DNA from 2 places in the Cupriavidus sp. KK10 genome. Region 1 is predicted to be linked to the other one. Evidence: riboswitches for the same ligand, from Rfam matches in the RefSeq annotation. Region 1 holds a riboswitch; the other holds the start of a gene.
The links. Region 1 has a riboswitch for glycine ahead of KB879_RS20010 (D-amino acid dehydrogenase). Riboswitches for the same ligand answer to the same signal wherever they lie in the genome.
Positions count from the first base shown of each region.

Region 1 (7,432 bases):
TCAACGGCATCGACATCACCCGTGAAAAGCCCGCGCAGATCGCGCGGCGCGGCGTGATCCGTTCGTTCCAGATCTCGGCGGTATTTCCGCACCTGACGGTGATGGAGAACGTGCGCATCGGGCTGCAGCGGCAGCTCGGCACGGCGTACCAGTTCTGGCGCAGCGAGCGCTCGCTGGACGTGCTCAATGACCGCGCCATGGAGCTGCTCGAACAGGTCGGCCTGACCGAGTTCGCGCAGACGCTGACGGTGAACCTTCCATACGGCCGCAAGCGCGCGCTGGAGATTGCCACCACGCTGGCAATGGAGCCCGAGCTGATGCTGCTCGACGAACCCACGCAGGGCATGGGCCACGAAGACGTGGACCGCGTCACGCAGCTGATCAAGAAGGTTTCGGCGGGCCGCACCATCCTGATGGTGGAGCACAACATGAGCGTGGTCTCGTCGATCGCCGACAAGATCACCGTGCTGCAGCGTGGCGCGATCCTGGCCGAAGGGCCGTATGCGGAAGTCTCGAAGGATCCGCGCGTGACGGAGGCCTACATGGGCACCGTCGACGCGGACCTGCAGGGCGCGCACTGAGACGGGAGACCAATGAGATGACGACATCCAACACACCCGCGCTCGAGATCAGGGACCTGCACGCCTGGTACGGCGAATCGCACATCCTGCATGGCGTTGACCTCACCGTGAACCGCGGCGAAGTGGTCACGCTGCTGGGCCGCAACGGCGCTGGCCGCACCACCACGCTGCGCGCGATCATGGGACTGACCGGCACGCGCAAGGGCTCGATCAAGGTCAATGGCCACGAGACCATCAGCCTGCCCACGCACAAGATCGCGCACTACGGCATTGGCTATTGCCCCGAAGAACGGGCGATCTTCTCCAGCCTCTCATGCGAAGAGAACCTGATGCTGCCGCCGGTGCTGAAGGGCGCCGACACCAGCAAGGGCATGAGCGAGACCGATATCTACGAGATGTTCCCGAACCTGAAGGAGCGCCGCCAGAGCCAGGGCACGCGTCTTTCCGGCGGCGAGCAGCAGATGCTGGCGGTCGGGCGCATCCTGCGCACCGGCGCCAACCTGCTGCTGCTCGATGAAATCTCGGAAGGATTGGCACCGGTGATCGTGCAGGCGCTTGCGCGCATGATCCTGATGCTCAAGCAGAAGGGGTACACGGTGGTGATGGTGGAGCAGAATTTCCGCTTTGCCGCGCCGCTGGCGGACCGCTTCTACGTGATGGAGCACGGCAGCATCGTCGAGCGCTTCGCGGCCAATGAGCTGCAGGCCAAGATGCCGGTGCTGCACGAACTGCTGGGCGTATAAGGAGCGACTCATGAATCTGTTTGAAATCCCGCTCCCGGCGCTGCTGTCGCAGCTGTTGCTCGGGCTCGTCAACGGCGCCTTCTACGCCATGCTGAGCCTGGGCCTGGCGGTGATCTTCGGGCTGCTGAGCGTCATCAACTTCGCGCACGGTGCGCTCTTCATGCTGGGCGCGGTGCTGGCGTGGGCCGGCATGACCTATGCGGGGCTCAGCTACTGGGCGATGCTGCTGCTGTCGCCGCTGGTGGTGGCCGCGCTGGGCGTGGTGATCGAGAAGACCATGCTGCGCTGGATCTACAAGCTCGACCATATCTACGGCCTGCTGCTGACGCTGGGCATTACGCTGGTGGTCGAAGGCATCTTCCGCTCGGTTTATGGCGTGTCCGGGCTGCCCTATGGACCGCCCGAGGCGCTGCAGGGCGCCTCCGACCTCGGCTTCATGCGCTTGCCCAATTACCGCGTGTGGGTGGTTGGGGCATCGCTGGCGGTCTGCCTGTCGACGTGGTACGTGATCGAGAAGACCAGGCTGGGCGCCTACCTGCGCGCTGGCACCGAGAACGCCAAGGTGGTCGAGGCGTTCGGCGTCAACGTGCCGCGGATGGTGACGCTGACCTATGGCTTCGGCGTGGCGCTGGCCGCGTTTGCCGGGGTGCTGGCCGCGCCGGTCATGCAGGTATCGCCGCTGATGGGCCAGAACCTAATCATCGTCGTGTTCGCGGTGGTGGTGATCGGCGGCATGGGCTCGATCATGGGTGCGATCCTGACCGGCTTGGGGCTGGGCGTGATCGAAGGGCTGGCCAAGGTGTTGTACCCGGAAGCATCTTCCACCGTTGTCTTCGTCATCATGGTGGTGGTGCTGTTGTTGCGCCCGGCAGGGCTGTTCGGAAAGGAGAAGTGATGAGCGGACAATCTATCGCCGCAATCGGCGTACGGCAGCAGCAGGTGGCGGGGCGCCTGCCAAAGCAGGTGATATACGGCGTGGTGCTGGCGTGCCTGCTGGCCGCGCCACTGGCCGGTGCGTATCCGGTGTTCGTGCTCAAGGTGCTGTGCTTCGCGCTGTTTGCGTGCGCCTTCAACCTGCTGATCGGCTATACCGGGCTGCTGTCGTTCGGCCATGCGGCCTTCTTCGGCGGCGCTGGCTATGCCGCCGGCCATGCCTTGAAGGTCTGGGGCGTGACCCCGGAAATCGGCCTGATCCTGGGCACCGCTGCGGGCGCGCTGATCGGCTACGTGGTGGGCTCGCTGGCCATCCGCCGGCAGGGCATCTACTTCTCGATGATCACGCTGGCGCTGGCGCAGATGCTGTTCTTTATCTGCCTGCAAGCGCCGTTCACCGGCGGCGAGGACGGCCTGCAGGGCATCCCGCGCGGCAAGCTGTTCGGGGTGCTGCCGCTGTCGGACGACCTGACGCTGTACTACGTGGCGCTGGCGATCATCGTGGCCGCCTTTGCGCTGATCGTGCGCACGGTGCATTCGCCGTTCGGGCAGATCCTGAAGGCGATCAAGGAGAACGAGCCGCGCGCGGTGTCGCTTGGCTATGACGTCGACCACTTCAAGCTGACCGCCTTCGTGCTGTCGGCGGCGCTGTCGGGGCTGGCCGGCTCGGTCAAGGCACTGGTGCTGGGCTTCGAGACGCTCAGCGACGTGCACTGGTCGATGTCCGGCATGGTGATCTTGATGACGCTGCTGGGGGGCCTCGGCACGCTCACCGGGCCGATTATCGGCGCGTTTGTTGTGATCGCGCTGGAGAACAAGCTTGGCGAACTGGGCGGCTACCTTGCGGCGGTGACGGGCATCGACTGGTTCAACGGGTTCGGTGAATCGGTGTCGATGGTGACGGGCATCATCTTCATCGTGTGCGTGCTGACTTTCCGCAAGGGGATTGTGGGGAGTTTGGGGCGCGGACCCGAATGAGGCGAAACCCGTCCATGCCCCTAGTTCTCTCCCCTCTCCCCTAAATGGGAGAGGGGGGAAAACATCTGCAAGTTCAGGCTCAGGCCTTGGCCAATGCCAGCGACGCACCCGGCGCGACTGCCAGCTTCGCGCCGAGATGCTGGTAGACAATCCCCGCCACCATATCCGCAGTCACCGCCGACAAGGTCCACCCCAGGTGCCCGTGCCCGGTGTTGTAGAAGATGCATGCCGTCCGCCCGCGCCCCACACGCGGCAGCATATCCGGCATCATCGGCCGCAGCCCGGCCCAAGGCACCACGCTGCGCGTGCTGACGCCGGGGAAGCACTGCTGCACCCATTCCACCAGCGGGCGGATGCGGTCGGCGCGGATATCGCGGTTGTAGCCATTGAACTCGGCAGTGCCGGCCACGCGGAAGCGGTCGTCGCCCAGGCGGCTGGTGACCAGCTTGGTTTCGTCGTCGAGCAGGCTCACCACCGGTGCCGCGGCGCGGCTGGCTTCATCGGTCAGGTTGACCGTGATCGAATAGCCCTTGACCGGATAGATGTTGACGCGGTCGCCCAGCCCCGCAGCCAGTGCGCGGCTGGCGGTGCCGGCGCAGATCACGGCGCCGTCGAAGGTGGAGCTGGCCGTGTCGGCGCCGTCCTGAACGGTCACGGTGGCGCGCCTGCCGTCGGTCTTCACCGCCCGCACGTCCTGGCCGTACAGGCAGCGCACGCCTAGCCGATCGATGGCCGCGGCCAGGCCGCTGGTGAACTTGTGGATGTCGCCGGTGGAATCGCTCTCGGTGAAATAGCCGCCATAGTAGGACCCGGCCAGCGTCGGCTCGATCGCGCGCATCTCCTCGGGCGTCACGGCGCGGCGCTCCAGCCCGCCCTGCGCCAGCAGCGCTGAGACCCGGCCGGCATGGTCGAAGCCGGCCTTGTCGCGGTAGATATGGAGGATGCCTTCCTTCTTCAGGTCGAAATCGATGCCTTCCTGCGCCGCCCAGTCGAACAGGTGCTCACGCGCGGCGATGGCCAGGCGCGCGGTCTCGATGGTGTTACGGCGGTAGTGGGGGATCGCGGCGATGAACTCGGCGAACCAGGACAGCTTGTGCCAGCTGGGCCGGGGATTGAGTAGCAGCGGGGCGTCGTTGCGCAGCATCCATTTCATGCCCTTGACGATGGTCGACCAGTGGGTCCAGACCTCGGCGTTGGAGGCCGACAACTGGCCGCCGTTGGCGAACGAGGTCTCCATGGCGGCATAGCGGTGCCGCTCGAACAGCGTGACGGAGAATCCGCGCCGGGCCAGCGCGTAGGCCGTGGTGACACCCGTGATGCCACCGCCGATGACAGCGATTGATTTCATGATCTGCAGGTTCCAGGAACGTCGATGGTGGGAGCCCGGACGCAATATGCGTGGCGGACGCCCCCTCTGTTCTGGACCTGAGAGATTCACGACACCCGGCCGCCAGGGCGGGGTACGCTTGCTCCTTCGGTATGCCGGCGGACGATAGCGTCCGGCATTCTTCAGAGTGCACTGACTGGTGATGCCGGTCCTTTTGCCTGAGAGTTTCCGGGGCGGTTGCTCCTTCGGCGCTGTGCGCGGCGGGCGCCGCGATAGTCTCTCCCTGCATCACATTGGCTTGACGCCAATCGGGGCAATGTAGTGACAAGGTCCGACGTTGGATATGCGGGTTAACACTTAGGCGGCCTGCCGCCCGCGTCGCTATGTCGCATCGGCCTGCGTCCCCATGCCCCATAAAATGTCAGCGCTCGCTCTCGGGGAGAAGCGCCGTATGCTGCGCTCAGGTGGAGTGAGCCAAAAAAAAAGACGACAACAAGGCTTTCCAGTGAAGAAAAATCGCATTGCACTGGCCGTTTCGGCGGTACTGATGGGCCCCGCCGTCGCCGCCGCCCAGGTGGTGGACGCGCTCGAGCCGCTGCAGGAGGTGGTGGTCTCGGCCAAGTCGGAGCGCGGCGAGACGCCGGCCATACCGCCCAACACGCCCTCGCCGGCCTACGGCATCAGCAGCCGCCGCATGGCCGACTTCAATGTGGTGAACACGGAAGACGCCCTCAAATACGCGCCCAACCTCGCCGTACGCAAGCGCTTCATCGGCGATATGAACTCGATCATCTCGGTGCGCAGCACCAGTTCGCGCCAGTCGGCGCGGGGGCTGGTCTATGCGGACGGCCTGCTGCTGTCCAACCTGCTGGGATCGGACTTCAGCTTCCCGCCGCGCTGGTCGCTGGTCAACAGCGCTGAGATCGAGCGCATGGGTGTGCTGTACGGCCCGTATTCGGCGCTGTATCCCGGCAACTCGCTGGGTGCGACGGTGCTGATCACCACGCGCACGCCGGAGAAGTTCGAGGGCGATGCCAGCGTGCAGCTGTTCACGCAGCGCTTCAGCCTGTACGGCACGCACGACAACTTCAACGGGGTCCACGCCAACGCCTATGTGGGCGACCGCGTCGGCCCGTTCTCGTGGCTGGTCAGCGTGGACCGGCAGGACAGCAAGAGCCAGCCGCTGAGCTTCTATACCGCGGCGCGCTCCACGGCCCGTGCCACTTCCGCCGACAAGCCGGTCACCGGCGCCCACTTCGACCAGGACCAGACCGGCCGCGACCGCGTGGTGATGGGCGTGAACAGCGAGGGCGTCACGCATACCGTGCAGGACCAGCTCAAGCTCAAGCTTGGCTACGACATCACCAATACCCTGCAGGCGCAGTTCACTGCCGCCTACTGGCAACAGGACCGCTCCAGCGCCACGGGCAGCTACCTGCGCGATGCCAGTGGCAACGTGGTGTCGAACGGTCCAGTGAATATCGGCGGCTACGAGTATGTGATTCCCGCCAACGCCTTTGCCCCGAGCAATGGCGAGGACGCGCGCTGGCTCTATGGCCTGTCGCTGCGCACGCGCAACGAGACCGGCTGGAATTTCTCGGGCGTGGCGTCGCTGTTCGACGTCAGCAAGGACATCAGCCGCAGCGCCAACACCGTTGGCAGCGGGCCGGGCACGGTGACCTATGGCGACGGCACCGGCTGGCGCACGCTCGACCTGAAGGCCGACTACCGCCCGCAGCAGCTGCAGGGCGGGCACTGGGTCACGTTCGGCTATCACTACGACAACTACCGGCTGAGCAACACCACCTACAACACCTCGGACTGGCAGGCGGCCACCATCACCGCCTTCAACAACGCCTTTGCCGGCAAGACCGAGACCCAGGCGCTGTATGCGCAGGACGCCTGGTACTTTGCCGAGGACTGGAAGCTGATCCCCGGCTTGCGCTACGAACACTGGCGTGCCTATGACGGCAGCCGCAGCCAGCCCGGCGCGGATATCGGCTACCCGGTGCGCAGCGAATCCAACTGGTCGCCCAAGCTGGCGCTGGAGAAGGCCTTCGGGCAGGACTGGCTGGGCCGGTTGTCGCTGGGCCAGGCCTATCGCTACCCGACTGTCAGCGAGCTGTTCCAGGGCCGCATCACCGGGACCGCGCTGATCAACATCGATCCCAACCTGCGGCCAGAGCGGTCGTTCTCGAAGGACTTGACCTTCGAGCGCACGTTGGATTCGTCGTACTTCCGGGTCTCGGTGTATGAGGACGATATCCGCGATGCCCTGGTCAGCCAGACCAACACCACGGTATTCCCGACTGTCACCAGTTTCCAGAACGTCGACCGCGTGCGCACCCGCGGCATCGAGCTGGCCTATGACGCGCGCGATGTGTTCGTCAGCGGCTTTGACCTGTCGGCCAGCGGGGCCTACAACCATTCGAAGACGCTTGAGAACGCCAACAACCCGGCCTCGGTGGGCAAGTACTTCTACCGCATCCCCAAGTGGCGGGCCAACCTGATGGGAACCTATCGCATCACGCCGGCCTGGGCCGGCACGCTGGCCATGACCTATTCGGGGCGGCAGTACAATACGCTCGACAATTCCGACGTCAATCCCGACACCTTCGGCGGCACCAGCAGCTTCCTGACCTTTGACGTCAAGGTGACGTACAGGCCCGCGAAGAACGTGCGCCTCGGGCTTGGCATCGACAACCTCACCGACCAGCGCTACTACGTCTACCACCCGTATCCGGGCCGGACGTTCTACGCCGAGGCGAAACTTTCCTTCTGAGCACGTGAACAGGCTGACCACACCCATGCAAGGCGTTTGCCCCAGTTTCCGTCTGATCGTTGCCGGGCTGATGGCCGGCGCCGCGCTG
Region 1 is NZ_CP073677.1:4,285,874-4,293,305, forward strand. Features, by position in the region: gene KB879_RS19990 (ABC transporter ATP-binding protein) at 1-581, shown strand, start outside; gene KB879_RS19995 (ABC transporter ATP-binding protein) at 599-1,324, shown strand; gene KB879_RS20000 (branched-chain amino acid ABC transporter permease) at 1,335-2,219, shown strand; gene KB879_RS20005 (branched-chain amino acid ABC transporter permease) at 2,219-3,235, shown strand; gene KB879_RS20010 (D-amino acid dehydrogenase) at 3,315-4,628, opposite strand; glycine riboswitch at 4,640-4,758, opposite strand; glycine riboswitch at 4,759-4,857, opposite strand; gene KB879_RS20015 (TonB-dependent receptor) at 5,014-7,344, shown strand; gene KB879_RS20020 (sialidase family protein) at 7,370-7,432, shown strand, end outside.

Region 2 (7,432 bases), 2.2 Mb from region 1:
CGCGACCGGGCCCACGCCCGGGCCGCCGCCGCCGTGCGGGATGCAAAAAGTCTTGTGCAGGTTCAGGTGGGAGACGTCGCCGCCGAACTGGCCCGGCGCGGCGGTGCCGACCATCGCGTTCATGTTGGCGCCGTCGACATAAACCTGGCCGCCGTGCTGGTGCACGATCTCGCAGATCTGCTGCACGCCCTGCTCGAACACGCCGTGCGTCGACGGGTAGGTGATCATGATAGCCGCCAGGTTCTTGCTGTGCTGCTCGGCCTTCTTCGCCAGGTCCTGCAGGTCGACGTTGCCGTCCTCATCGCAGGCCACCACCACCACCTTCATGCCGGCCATCTGCGCCGACGCCGGGTTGGTGCCGTGCGCCGACGACGGGATCAGGCAGATGTCGCGATGGCTCTCGCCGCGGCTGGCGTGGTAGGCGTGGATGATCAGCAGGCCCGCGTACTCGCCCTGCGAGCCGGCGTTGGGCTGCAGGCTGACCGCGGCGTAGCCGGTGGCGGCACACAGCATGGCCTCGAGCTGGTCGATCATCTCGCGGTAGCCCACGGTCTGGTCCAGAGGCGCGAACGGGTGGATCTGGCTGAACTCGGGCCACGTCACCGGGATCATCTCGCTGGTGGCGTTCAGCTTCATCGTGCACGAGCCCAGCGGGATCATGGTGCGGTCCAGCGCCAGGTCCTTGTCGGCCAGCATGCGCAGGTAGCGCAGCATCTCGTGCTCGGCGTGGTGCGTGTTGAAGACCGGGTGGGTCAGGTATTCGCTGGCGCGTGCCAGTGCCGCCGGGAAGGCGTCCTGCGCGACGGCCTCGAGCTTGTCGAAGTCCAGTTCGGCGGGCAGCGGCTTGCCTTGCGTGAACACTTCCCACAGCGCGACCACGTCGGCGCGGCTGGCGGTCTCGTCCAGCGAGATGCCGACGCGCGTGGCGCTGATATGGCGCAGGTTGATGCCGCGCGCGGTGGCCGCGGCATGGATCGCATCGGTGTTGAAGCCGGTTTCCAGCGTCAGCGTGTCAAAGAAGCTGGCGTTGGTGCGCGCGAAGCCCAGCGCCTGCAGGCCGGCGGCCAGCGTCGCGGTCAGGCGGTGCACGCGCTGCGCGATGCGCTTCAGGCCCTGCGGGCCGTGGTAGACGGCATACATCGAGGCCATCACGGCCAGCAGCACCTGCGCGGTACAGATGTTCGAGGTGGCCTTCTCGCGGCGGATATGCTGCTCGCGCGTCTGCAGGGCCAGGCGATAGGCCTTGTTGCCCTGCGCATCGATGGTCACGCCCACCAGGCGGCCCGGCATCGAGCGCTTGAAGGCGTCCTTCACCGCCATATAGCCGGCGTGCGGGCCGCCGAAGCCCAGCGGCACGCCGAAGCGCTGCGAGTTGCCCACGGCCACGTCGGCACCCCATTCGCCGGGTGCGGCGATCAGCGTCAGCGCCAGCAGGTCGGCGGCAGCCACCACCAGGCCGCCGGCCGCGTGCACGGCATCGGCGATGGCGCCGTAGTCGTTGACGTCGCCGTTCACGCCCGGGTACTGCAGCAGCACGCCGAAGGCGTTGGCCGCGGCGGCCTCGGCGGCGGGGCCGACCTTGACCTCGATGCCCATCGGCAGCGCGCGCGTGCGTACCACTTCCAGCGTCTGCGGCAGCACGTCGTCGGCCACGTAGAAGGTGTTCGAGTCGTGCTTGTTCACGCGCTGCAGCAGTGTCATGGCTTCGGCCGCGGCAGTGCCTTCATCCAGCATCGACGCATTGGCGATGTCCAGGCCGGTCAGGTCGGTGACCATCTGCTGGAAGTTCAGCATCGCTTCCAGGCGGCCCTGCGAGATTTCCGGCTGGTAAGGCGTGTAGGCGGTGTACCAGGCCGGGTTCTCGAAGATATTGCGCAGGATGACGCCGGGCGTGACGGTGTTGTAGTAGCCCTGGCCGATAAAGCTCTTCAGCACCTTGTTCCTGCCTGCCAGGCCGCGCAGCTTTGCCAGCGCGGCTTCCTCGCTCAGCGGCTCGGTGAACTCGCCCATCGGCATGCCGTCGCGGCGGCGGATAGCGGCGGGGATGACGGCGTCGATCAGCGCGGCGCGGTTGTCATAGCCGAGCACCTTCAGCATGTGCTGCTGTTCGGGAGTATCGGGGCCGATATGGCGGGCGGCGAAGGCGTCGCGCGCCTCCAGTTCGGCCAGCGTGGGCCGGGTTACTTGGGCGGCGTTCATGGGAAGCGGGGCGTTCATTGGCAAGAACCTCGTGGGGTGCGCGCCGGCCGGTGGTCAGCCGGGACGGCGCGCGTCAGTCTGCAGTGGCCGGTCCATCGTTGGACCGGCGCCGCCGGCGTCAGGCGCCGACGCTGGCCTTGTAGGCGTCGGCCGACATCAGGCCGTTGACGTCGTCGCCGTTGGCCGGCTTGAGCTTGAACAGCCACGCGTCGAAGGCGTCGGCATTGACGCTTTCCGGCGCGGCCGTGGCGGCCTCGTTGACGGCGATCACTTCGCCGGCCACCGGGGCGTAGATGTCAGAAGCGGCCTTTACCGATTCGACCACTGCCAGCGCGTCGCCGGCACCGACCGACTTGCCCACTTCGGGCAGTTCCAGGAAGACGATGTCGCCCAGCGCGTCCTGCGCGTGGTCGGTGATGCCGATGGTGAGCGTGCCGTCGGCTTCGACGCGTACCCACTCATGCGACTCGGTGTACTTGAGGTCAGCGGGGAAATTCATGGAGGTTCTCCGGATACAGATCTGTTTCTTGTTGGGTGATGCCTGCCCGGCAAGCGCCGGCAGGCGAGGGCGACCGTTGGTATGAGCCTCAGCTCACGAGTGCCTTGCCATTACGCACAAACGGCAGTTTAACCACAGTCGCGTTGAGTTTGCGGTCGCGGATCTCCACCTGCACGGTATCGCCCACGGCGACATCCTTCGGCAGGCGGGCAAAGGCGATGGACTGCGACAGCGACGGGCTGAAGGTGCCGCTGGTGATTTCACCGTCACCGGCCGGGGTGATCACTTTCTGGTGGGCGCGCAGGACGCCGCCTTTGTCACGCAGGATCAGCCCGAGGAATTGCTGGCGCGAACCGGCCGCGCCCAGTGCCGCCTTGCCGGTGAAATCGCGCTCGCTCTGCAGGTCCACCGTCCAGGCCAGGCCCGCATCCAGCGGCGAGGTGTTGATATCCATGTCCTGGCCGTACAGGTTCATGCCGGCTTCCAGGCGCAGGGTGTCGCGCGCGCCCAGGCCCGCCGGACGCACGCCGGCGGCGTTCAGCTTTTCCCAGACGGCGGCAACGTTTTCGGCCGGCACCACCAGCTCGAAGCCGTCTTCGCCGGTGTAGCCGGTGCGGGCCACCATGATCTCGCCGATGGCCGGGTCCTGGACCACGGCGGCGTTGAAGGGCTTGAGCGTGTCCGACGGCTGGGTCGAGGGGAAGGTGCTCCACACCGTGGTGCGGGCGTTGGGCCCCTGCACGGCGACGATGGCCAGAGGCTGCACGCCTGCAGGCGCAACATCTTCACGGCGCGGCGTGATGGTCACATCGCTGCCGGTGGCGGCATTGCGCGCGCGGATCCATTCGATGTCGCCCAGCGCGGTGCTGGCGTTGACGACCAGGCGGAAGCGGTCCTCGGCAAAAAAGTAGACGATCAGGTCGTCGATCACGCCGCCTTTCTCATCCAGCATGCAGGAGTAGAGCGCCTTGCCCGGGGTCTGCAGCTTGTCGACATTGTTGGCCAGCAGGCCGCGCAGGAAGCTGCGGGTATTGGCGCCGGTGAGGTCGACCACGCACATGTGCGACACGTCGAACATGCCGGCGTCGGTGCGCACGGCATTGTGTTCTTCGATCTGGGAGCCGTAGTTGACCGGCATGTCCCAGCCGCCGAAATCAACCATGCGGGCGCCGAGGGCGCGGTGGATGGCGTTGAGGGGCGTGGCCTGGAGCGTCATGGAATCCTCGGGGGCAATCTCGGTTGGCGAAAACAAAAAAGGGCCATCCGCCGCAACGCTCGCCGCGCCTGAATGTGGCGTAGCAATCCGCTGCGGCGGATGACCCCTCTGTCCTCGATACCTGAGAGATTACAAGGCGGATCCTGCAGGACCCCATCCTCGTGCGCCCCTTCGGTGGGCACGCTCGCCACGAATGGCGGGTGCCGCTCTCCAGAGTGCGGCATGCATCGTGTGCATATTGCATGCCGATCCGATCGGTCCGTGGTGCCTGAGAGTTTTCGGGTGATACCCCTTCGGCGGCGCAGGCGATGCGCGCTCTCCCGGTCGGATGCGCGCAATGTACGGGAGGCCCCGGCCTTTGTCAAACCGGCCAGGGAGCCTGCCGTACCTGTCGCTGCGGGTCTGGCTTACTTCTTCTTGTCGTCGGTGACAACGTTACCGATCACGCCGCCCACGGCCGCGCCACCCAGCGTACCCAGCGCACTGCCTTCGGTGAGGATGGCGCCGCCCACGGCACCCGCGCCCGCGCCAATGGCGGTATTACGCTGCTTCGGGGTCATGTCCGCGCAACCGGCAAAGGCCGCGACGGTCGCGCCGATCAGGGTCACCTTGGTCAAAGTCTGCAGGGTTTTCATTATTGGCTCCGGTGTGATGATTCAAGCATGTCACCCCTGCCGCGCAGGCCGGGGGGACATATCAGTTAGAGCGTTGCGTTGCGCGATTGGCTCCGGCCTTTACGAAGTGTTACGCCAGTGACACAACCGGCCCTGTCAACGCGGTTTGCGCTGACTGACCTGCCGCGGCCAGCGTGTTAACATCGTCAGCTTTGCCGCCGAGCCCGTTTTTGGGGTGCCGGCGTGTCCCGCCTGGCCTTCCGCTGTTCCTGCTGATTTCCCCGCCTCCAACCGCATCCCTCGCATGACCCATGGCCTGAACCCCGCCCAATCTGAAGCCGTCCGCTACCTGGACGGCCCTTGCCTGGTGCTGGCCGGGGCGGGCTCCGGCAAGACCCGGGTGATCACGCAGAAGATCGCGCATTTGATCGAGGACAAGGGTTTCGAGCCGCGCCATATCGCCGCCGTCACCTTTACCAACAAGGCCGCCAAGGAGATGCAGGAGCGTATCGGCAAGCTGATGGAGGGCAAGACCACGCGCGAGGGCAAGCGCATCCCGCTCAAGCAGCTGACGGTCTGTACCTTCCACTCGCTCGGGGTGCAAATCCTGCGCATGGAGGCCGAGCACGTGGGCCTGAAGCCGCAGTTTTCGATCATGGATTCGGATGATTGCTTCGGCCTGATCCAGGAGCAGCTGGGCACCACCGACAAGAAGCTGATCCGCGGCGTACAGGGCACGATCTCGCTGTGGAAGAACGGCATGGTCGATCCGGAGGCAGCGATCGCGCAGGCCGCCAATGCCGACGAGCACCAGGCCGCGCTGGTCTACCGCAACTACGTGGCCACGCTGCACGCCTACCAGGCGGTGGATTTCGACGACCTGATCCGCCTGCCTGCCGAGCTGTTCGCGCGCAATGAAGCCGTGCAACTCAAGTGGCAGAACCGCCTGCGCTACTTTCTGGTCGACGAATACCAGGACACCAACGCCTGCCAGTACCAGTTGCTGAAACTGCTGGCGGGTGGCTCGCACCTGCGCGCGCCGGCCTTTACCGCGGTGGGCGACGACGACCAGGCCATCTATGGCTGGCGCGGCGCCACGCTGGACAACCTGCGCGGGCTGCAGACCGATTTCCCGGACCTGAAGGTGATCAAGCTGGAGCAGAACTACCGCTCCACCGTGCGCATCCTGGAAGCGGCCAACGCGGTCATCGCCAACAACCCCAAGCTGTTCGACAAGAAGCTGTGGAGCGAGCACGGCATGGGCGACCCCATCGCCATCCACCCGATGAACGACGAGGAGCACGAGGCCGAGTCGGTGGTGTTCCGCCTGTCCGCGCACAAGTTCGAGCGCCGCGCGCAGTTCCGCGACTACGCCATCCTCTATCGCGGCAACCACCAGGCGCGGCTGTTCGAGCAGATCCTGCGGCGCGAGCGCATTCCCTATGTACTGTCGGGCGGCCAGAGCTTCTTCGACAAGGCCGAGATCAAGGACATCTGCGCCTACCTGCGCCTGATTGCCAACCCCGACGACGATCCCGCCTTTATCCGCGCCATCACCACGCCGCGCCGCGGCGTGGGCAACACCACGCTGGAAGCGCTGGGCACCTTTGCTGGCCAGGCCAAGGTGTCGCTGTTCGAGGCCGCGATGATGGGCGGCATCGAAGGCAAGCTGCAGCCGCGCCAGCTGGAGCCGTTGCGCATATTCTGCGAATCGATGGTGCGGCTGGCCGACCGCGCGGCCAAGGATCCGGCCACCGTGGTGCTGGACGACCTGATGGAAGGCATCCACTACGAGGCCTACCTGTACGACAGCTTCGACGAACGGCAGGCGCAGTCGCGCTGGACTAACACGCTGGAATTCCTGGACTGGCTCAAGCGCAAGGGCACCAAGCCAGAAGGCGCCGAGGGCGAGGAAGCCACCGGCTTCGACAATGCCGACGGCTTCGGCAGCGAAGGCAAGAACCTGCTCGAACTGACCCAAACCGTGGCGCTGATGAGCATGCTGGAAGGCCGCGAGGAAGACCCCGACGCGGTGCGGCTGTCCACGCTGCATGCGTCCAAAGGGCTGGAATATCCGCACGTGTTCCTGGTCGGCGTGGAAGAGGGCATCCTGCCGCACTGCCGCGAAGACGAGGACATGAGCGACGAAAAGATCGAGGAAGAGCGGCGGCTGATGTATGTCGGCATCACCCGCGCGCAGCGCAGCCTGCATGTCAGCTGGTGCAAGAAGCGCAAGCGCGCGCGCGAGACCTACTCGTGCCAGCCTTCGCGCTTTATCGGCGAGATGAAGCTGGAGGAAGCGCCTGCGCCAGTCGATGAAACCCCGGCGATGAGCCCCAAGGACCGGCTCGGCGCGCTCAAGGCACTGCTGGGAACCGGCGGCAAGACGGCCCCGGGCTGAACGGGCGCTACAGTCCCGATACAAAGGCCTACCAGGCTGACAAGACGCCGGGCGCAGGCGTCCCTAGTATGGCGGCTGTGCTGCTCGCGCCGTGTGCGCGGGTGGCGCCGCGGCAGGCCCGCCCGGTCTGCCTGCTGCGCCGGACGTCTCGTTCGGAACTTCCCTGTTATTCGGCCCCCGGCGCGCGAGCGTGCGGGGGCGTTTTTTTGCCGCGGCCGCGAACCTACCGCTGCGGTCCGCCCGGCGGCATCATCATCGCGCCCGCGGGCGGCAAGCCCATCCAGCGCGCGGCTTCGGGCGCGGCGCGCAGGCGCCGGCGCTGGGCCGGGTCGAGGCTGTCGTCCAGCGCCAGCCAGCGTTCGCGCACCGCGCGGCGGTCCTGCTCCAGCGCATCGTGCAGTCGGTCCATGGCCTGCGCGCGCGGCCGCAGCGGTGCGTCGGGGGTTTCGTCGGCCGTCTCGCGCAGCAGGCGCGCGTGCAGTTCCAGTGCATGGGCCTCGGCT
Region 2 is NZ_CP073677.1:6,510,989-6,518,420, reverse strand. Features, by position in the region: gene gcvP (aminomethyl-transferring glycine dehydrogenase) at 1-2,217, opposite strand, end outside; gene gcvH (glycine cleavage system protein GcvH) at 2,318-2,698, opposite strand; gene gcvT (glycine cleavage system aminomethyltransferase GcvT) at 2,787-3,914, opposite strand; glycine riboswitch at 4,013-4,138, opposite strand; glycine riboswitch at 4,160-4,247, opposite strand; gene KB879_RS30450 (glycine zipper 2TM domain-containing protein) at 4,322-4,549, opposite strand; gene KB879_RS30445 (UvrD-helicase domain-containing protein) at 4,833-6,929, shown strand; gene KB879_RS30440 (hypothetical protein) at 7,153-7,432, opposite strand, start outside.
Region 2: it holds a riboswitch for glycine, as region 1 does, so the genes downstream of both, gcvT (glycine cleavage system aminomethyltransferase GcvT) here and KB879_RS20010 (D-amino acid dehydrogenase) in region 1, are expected to answer to the same signal.